Gimesia benthica: one gene and its partner. The protein of the gene in region 1 interacts with the protein of each later gene in a pairwise test. Links are inferred from orthologs where the notes say so. Each region holds a gene or a part of one and is shown on either strand. Other genes may lie near its edges.

Evidence for each region. Proteins that work in one complex are often made in the same cells at the same time.
Region 2: the proteins of nusG (region 1) and rho interact in binary tests that used the Escherichia coli proteins (3 or more experiments, as listed by UniProt). The link is inferred for Gimesia benthica from one-to-one orthologs.

The regions. Positions count from the first base shown.
Region 1 is NZ_CP043930.1:4,297,353-4,300,628, forward strand. The notes cover bases 417-3,276. They hold nusG (transcription termination/antitermination protein NusG), read left to right. Parts: upstream 417-1,484; coding sequence 1,485-2,069; downstream 2,070-3,276. Other genes in these bases: rpmG (50S ribosomal protein L33), read left to right, coding at 432-587; secE (preprotein translocase subunit SecE), read left to right, coding at 959-1,309; rplK (50S ribosomal protein L11), read left to right, coding at 2,144-2,569; rplA (50S ribosomal protein L1), read left to right, coding at 2,650-3,276. Outside these bases: tuf (elongation factor Tu), read left to right, coding at 1-316. UniProt on the Escherichia coli protein: Part of the processive rRNA transcription and antitermination complex (rrnTAC). The complex forms an RNA-chaperone ring around the RNA exit tunnel of RNA polymerase (RNAP).
Region 2 is NZ_CP043930.1:6,738,219-6,741,596, reverse strand. What follows is about bases 75-3,036. They hold rho (transcription termination factor Rho), read left to right. Parts: upstream 75-819; coding sequence 820-2,253; downstream 2,254-3,036. Other genes in these bases: nusB (transcription antitermination factor NusB), read left to right, coding at 2,903-3,036; ribH (6,7-dimethyl-8-ribityllumazine synthase), read left to right, coding at 2,342-2,830; coaE (dephospho-CoA kinase), read left to right, coding at 75-586. Outside these bases: more of coaE, read left to right, coding at 1-74; more of nusB, read left to right, coding at 3,037-3,378. UniProt on the Escherichia coli protein: Facilitates transcription termination by a mechanism that involves Rho binding to the nascent RNA, activation of Rho's RNA-dependent ATPase activity, and release of the mRNA from the DNA template.

The DNA of each region.
Region 1 (3,276 bases):
TCAGGTTCTGGCTGCTCCCGGTTCCATTCCTCCGCACACCAAGTTCGAAGGTCAGGTATACGTGCTGAGCAAAGAAGAAGGTGGTCGTCATACTCCGTTCTTCAACGGGTATCGTCCGCAGTTCTACTTCCGTACTACTGACGTAACCGGTTCAACCACGCTGCTGGGTGGCGCAGAAATGTGTATGCCTGGTGATAACGTTGAAGTTGAAGTTGAACTCGGTAAGCCAATCGCTATGTCCGAAGGTAGCCGTTTCGCGATTCGCGAAGGTGGTCGTACCGTCGGTTCTGGTGTGGTTACCAAGATCGTCGAGTAGTCGAACGATCGCTTCGGTTTGAAGATAAGTGGTGTCCACCCTGTTTTGGCAGGGTGGACATCTTCAAGTTACAGTTGATTTGTGAAATTGATGTCCGTGGGGACTGAGGGCTGTTATGGCACGTGAATATGTTTGGTTAGAGTGTACTGAGACTGGTATGAGAAACTATCGGGTCAGTAAGGAGACTCGCGGCACTGAGCGGCTTTCATTGATGAAATACTGCCCCAAGCTGCGGCGTCACACATTGCACAAAGAGTCGCGCAAGAAATAAGGCTTGCTGACCGGGATTTTGTGAGCTGGTGTGCGTTGTTTCGAGTTACTTCCGGTGGTCAAATCTGTTTGGTCAGTTCAATGTTGTGGACGGGTGTAGCTCAATTGGCAGAGCACTGGATTCCAAATCCAGCGGTTGGGGGTTCAAGTCCCTCCGCCCGTGTTTATTAAAGTTTTACTGTTGATGTCGGCGCTGACTGATTGAGTTCGGTCGAGTGTTGGCTCAGGAAAACAGGTTTGCGGTTCCAGTGGTTCACACCATAGGTATCTGGTAGTTAGTAAGTCGGTCTCATGGCTAAATCCAAATCGGAACAAGCATTTTCTGCCACTCTGGTTAGTGGTGGTTTGTATAAAAGGAATCAGGGGCGCCTGGTGCGTCAGTTAACTGCGATCGGCCTGGTGGCCGTGGCGATTTTTGGCGCCTATTCGCTGTATAACGTGTTGCCCCTGGGGATGTCTGCAGGGCTGCAGAAAGGGATTGCGGTCGGAGTGGTCGTAGTTTCCGCATGGTTGGCATATCGTCTGGTGAATTTTCCCCGGTTTGCTGACTTCCTGATTTCGGTGGAAGCCGAGGTAAGCAAAGTGACTTGGGCAACCAAGGAGCAGCTGTGGCGTTCAACGACAGTCGTGATTGTGGTCATGTTTCTGCTGGCGTTTCTGCTACTGGCATTCGATCTGTTCTGGCAGGCCCTCTTCCAGTTGATCGGCTTTCTCAGGATTTGAAGCAGGACGTGGCCGGCATTCAGCGAATAACAGAGATTTTTTGATCTCTGCTTCTTGAATAAAATGGTCTTCCTGCTCATTATGGGCGATTCCGGTTTTGGCGGTCTCTTTGTTTGTCGCATTCGAATAAAATCAGGGCTTTTGTTGTCGTCGAGGGTCTGATTGAAGGTGTCTCATGAGTAATGATTCGGGTTCTGAACCAACCTCTGAAAATTCAGAGGGATCAGAAAAGCGGCAGTGGTACGTACTGAAGGTACAAAGCAACCGCGAAAAATCGATTCGTGATGCCCTGCTGCGGGGAATTAAGCGGGACGGCCTGGAAGAGTACTTTGGGGAAATTATCATCCCCACGGAAAAAGTTGTTGAAACAAAAGGTGGTAAGAAACGCGTTTATGAACGCAAGCTCTACCCTGGTTATCTGATGATCCAGGTAGAGTTGAATGATGACAGCTGGTATCTGGTGCGGTCAACGAATGGCGTTGGTGACTTTACCGGGGCCGCTGGTCAGCCGATTCCGATGCAGGAGCATGAAATTTCCCGCATGCTGGGGCGTGAAGAGACCAAGGAAGAAACACCTGTCAAAATCAAGCTGGATTTCCAGACAGGCGATGTTGTCAAAATTAAAGATGGTGCGTTTGAAGGCTTTGAAGGCACAATTGATGCCATTGACGAAGCCAGTGGTAAAGTGACGGTCCTGATAGAGATCTTCAGCCGTCCGACACCTTCAGAGCTGGAATACTGGCAAATTGAAAAAGTGTGACGGGTCACCCGGCTCGGCATTGAAAAGATATATTTGATTCACCTGTTTATAAAGTGTTTTGAAAGTCGGTCAAAATGGCTAAGCAGCTTGTTACAGAAGTAAAAGTTCAGATTCCCGGTGGTCAGGCTACCCCGGCTCCTCCAGTTGGTACAGCCCTCGGTCCACATGGTGTCAACATTGGCCAGTTTGTGCAGCAGTTCAACGAGCGTACCAAGGATATGGCAGGAACGACTATTCCTGTTGTGATCAGTATCTTTAACGATCGTTCTTTCGACTTTGTCCTGAAGAGCCCGCCGGCTGCAGTTCTGCTCAAGCAGGCTGCTCAGGTGGCTAAAGGGGCAGGGAATCCTAAGAAGAACAAGGTCGGCAAAGTGACCGTTGATCAGCTGAAGGAAATCGCCAAGACCAAGTTCGAAGACCTGAATGCACCGAACATCGATCAGGCTGCCAAGATTATTGCCGGAACTGCCCGCAGCATGGGCATTGAAGTCGAAAAATAATCTGAAACGGGCAGCAGGCTGCCCTCAAGTACTATCAGATTTCATCAATACAAACAGCACGTTTACCGGATAAAAGAGTCATGGGAAAACAATCCAAGCGGACAAAGCATTACAATGAAAAGCTGTCAGGCCTCGGCACTGTCAGTCTGGAAGAAGCTGTAGGGGCGCTGAAATCGCTGGATAGCGATCTGCCAGCTGCTATCAAGCCGGTCAAAATGGACCAGACTGTAGAACTGGCTGTGCGTCTGGGTGTCGATCCCCGCCAGGCAGACCAGCTGGTGCGTGGTTCGATCATTCTTCCACACGGGATTGGTAAGGCACAGCGGGTTGTTGTATTCGCCCAGGGCGCCAATCTGGAAGCTGCCGAAGCCGCTGGTGCAGATGCCGCTGGTGGTAAAGATCTGGCTGACAAGATTAAAGGTGGCTGGCTCGACTTTGACGTCGCGATCGCAACTCCCGATATGATGGGTGTGGTTGGTCCACTCGGTCGTGTGCTTGGTCCACGCGGTCTGATGCCTTCGCCTCGTGCTGGTACGGTTACCCAGGATGTGGAAACTGCAGTCAAAGATTACAAGGCTGGTAAAGTCGAATTTCGTGTCGACGCTGGTGGAAACGTGCATTGCCGGGTTGGCAAAATGTCGTTTGAACCAACTCAGTTAATCGAAAATATCCAGGCGATGCTGAAGTATCTGGACAGCTTGCGTCCT
Region 2 (3,378 bases), 2.4 Mb from region 1 along the record:
AAGTGCAGTAGCCAAAACAGTAAATTCATTTCGACCGATCAGAGTCATCGATGCCGACAAGATCGGACACGAAGTACTTGATTTCCCCGAAGTTCAACAGAAAATACGAGCCCGTTTCGGGTCTGTGGTGTTCAATGAACAGGGGATAATAATGCGTAAAGAACTCGCCAGACTCGTTTTTGGAGAATCAAAACAATATCAGGAAGCATTAGACGCACTTGAAAAGATCGTCCATCCCGAGATTCATCGGAGGTTGGAACAGGAAATTGTGGCAGCCCGGTCCGCAGGACAGGTTGATGCCATCCTGGTAGACGCCGCCGTGATTCTGGAAGCGGGATGGCAAAAGCTGTGTGATCACATCGTTTTTATTGAGTGTCCCTTTGAGCAACGCCTACTCAGAGTGACTGAGAATCGAGGGTGGTCAGCAGCAGAATTAACCAAACGGGAGAATCAACAGTTGCCTCTCTCAGAAAAGCGTAAACTGGCAACCAGCGTGATTCACAATGATCAGGACCTGGAATCAGCAGGTCTTCAATTATCCAGATTCATCGATTCAATACTGCCAACAGAAAAAGAGACAATTTAATGATTTGAGGATATCCCATTCACATCCTCAGTCTGACACATATAATAATTTCGTCTTCAACCTGAGACAGCTGACTCGCCGCTGATTCAACCGAAACCAGTTGATGCCTTTTCAAATGTTACCTGACCTTTCCAGAGGTTCAAAATTCTTCGCGTTCAACCCATCTGCTTAAAATTCCCAGAAACTCCACTCGATTTCATCTCACTATTTAGCAATTCGGAAAGTATTTGATCATGGCCAAATCCATAAAACTTCAGACATCTGAAAATGACGGGCTTGTGGCTTCAGAAAATATAGACGGGTTAGACTCGAACGGTAAAGCGGGCAAAACCGCGACGCGAGATCAGCGCGCGGATGCCATCTCCAAAGCCGCTGATGAACGCTACGAAAAAATCAAGCAGAGCGAAATCCATATCGCTGATCTGCAGCGGCTGACCATGAAAGAACTCATGCAGCTTGCCAAGGAAGAAAACCTCACCGAATACACCGGGCTCAAAAAACAGGACCTGATCTTTAAGATCCTGAAAGAACGGACCAAGGTTAACGGCCTCATGTTCGGCGAAGGAACTCTCGAGATCCTGCCGGATGGCTTCGGCTTCCTCCGCAGCCCCGATTACCACTACCTCCCCTGCCCGGACGACATTTACGTCTCGCCCAGCCAGATCCGACGCTTCGGATTACGCACCGGTGCGATCGTGGCGGGCCAGATTCGTCCGCCCAAAGAAAACGAACGTTACTTCGCACTGCTGCGAGTCGAAGCGGTCAACGGTTGTGATCCCGAAATCCTCACGACCAAAGTCTTCTTCGATGACCTGACCCCGCTGCACCCGAAGGAACGGCTCCGCCTCTCTTCACCGGCCGGCAACCTGAGCACGCGCATTGTCGATCTCGTGGCCCCCGTCGGTATGGGACAGCGTGGTCTGATCGTATCGCCTCCACGTGCCGGTAAAACGGTCATGCTGCAGGAAATGGCCAAGTGCGTTCTCGCCAGCCATCCCAGCGCGTACGTATTCATCCTGCTGATTGACGAGCGGCCGGAAGAGGTCACCGACATGGAACGACAGGTCGGCGGCGACCGCTGCGAAGTCGTCTCCAGTACATTCGACGAGCCACCGAGCCGACACATTCAGGTTTCGGAAATGGTCATTGAAAAAGCCAAACGCATGGTGGAATACGGTGAAGACGTTGTCATCTTCCTGGATTCCATTACCCGCCTGGCCCGTGCCTGGAACACCGAAGTCCCGCACTCTGGTAAGATCCTCTCCGGTGGTGTAGACGCAAACGCGCTGCAGCACCCCAAACGGTTCTTTGGTGCTGCCCGTAACGTGGAAGAAGGGGGCAGCCTGACAATCGTTGCAACCGCCCTCGTCGATACCGGCAGCCGCATGGATGAAGTGATCTTCGAAGAATTCAAAGGGACCGGTAACACCGAACTGCACCTCGACCGTAGAATGGTCGAAAAGCGTATCTGGCCCGCCATCGATGTCAACAAGTCGGGTACCCGACGCGAAGAACTGCTGATGGACGAAGAAGAACTCCGTCGCGTCTGGATCCTCAGACGGGTTCTCAACGATATGAATCCGGTTGATGCGATGGAACTGTTGACCAACCGGATGCGACGTTCTAAAACGAACGAAGAATTTCTGCTGAGCATGAACCTGGGATAATCAGCACTGCAAAGCAGTCTCAAAGCTGACTGCTGAATCTCCCGGAACTGTCATTTTATCCACCTGGCTATTTGAAATAACGACCTCGATGAACCACAAACTGATTGAAGGCAACCTGCTGGCCCGCGATGCGAACTATGCAATTGTTGTATCCCGCTGGAATGAACTGATTACCCGCCGTCTGCTGGATGGCGCACTGGAGACATTCCGTCGTCACGGTGGTTCCGAAGAGAAAATTTCTGTCTACTGGGTGCCTGGTTCCTTCGAGCTGCCGCTCGTCGCTGATAAACTGGCCAAGAGTGGACGCTTTCAGGCAGTCTGCTGCCTCGGTGCCGTCATTCAGGGCAGCACCATGCACCACGATTACATCAATCATCAGGTGGCTGCAGGCATCATGCGCAGCAGCCAGGAGAGCGGGATTCCCGTTCTGTTTGGTGTTTTAACCTGTGAAACAATGGAACAGGCCATGGACCGGGCCGGTGGAAAAGTCGGCAATAAAGGGAGTGAAGCCGCTCTGGCTGCTATTGAGATGGTCAATCTGTTAGACTCGATTGATCAGGATCAGCCATCCGCCTGATAATCAGGCCCTGATCCGCTTCCCCGGACAAACCGGATTTTTCTGTCTCCAGACTGTAGTTGTGATACCCCTATGTCTCTCCGAAAACAGGCACGACAGCTGGTCGTGCAAATGCTTTACCAGATCGACCTCAACTCTGACATCACTGCGGAAGAGATTCGCGCAATGATCGATGAGCATGGTCGCAGCAAAACAGTTCGCGCTTTCGCCTGGGAACTGTTTACCGGAGTGATGGAGTTCAAACAGCAGATCGATGCGGAAATTGTCCACGTCGCAGAGAACTGGTCCCTGAAACGGATGGCGGTCACCGATCGCAATATCCTGAGACTGGGAACCTACGAGCTGCTGCATACCGACACGCCGTCCGCGGTCATTATCGACGAAGCCGTCGAACTGGCTCGTGAATTCGGCAGTGCTCAGTCATCCCAGTTCGTTAACGGGATCCTGGATAAGCTCGTCCCCGGACGACACGACGAAAATCGTGCCGCCCCTCCTCTGCCAACTGAGCCTGCTCCTCAACCACCGGTGGAAGAGGATCCCGAAGAAGA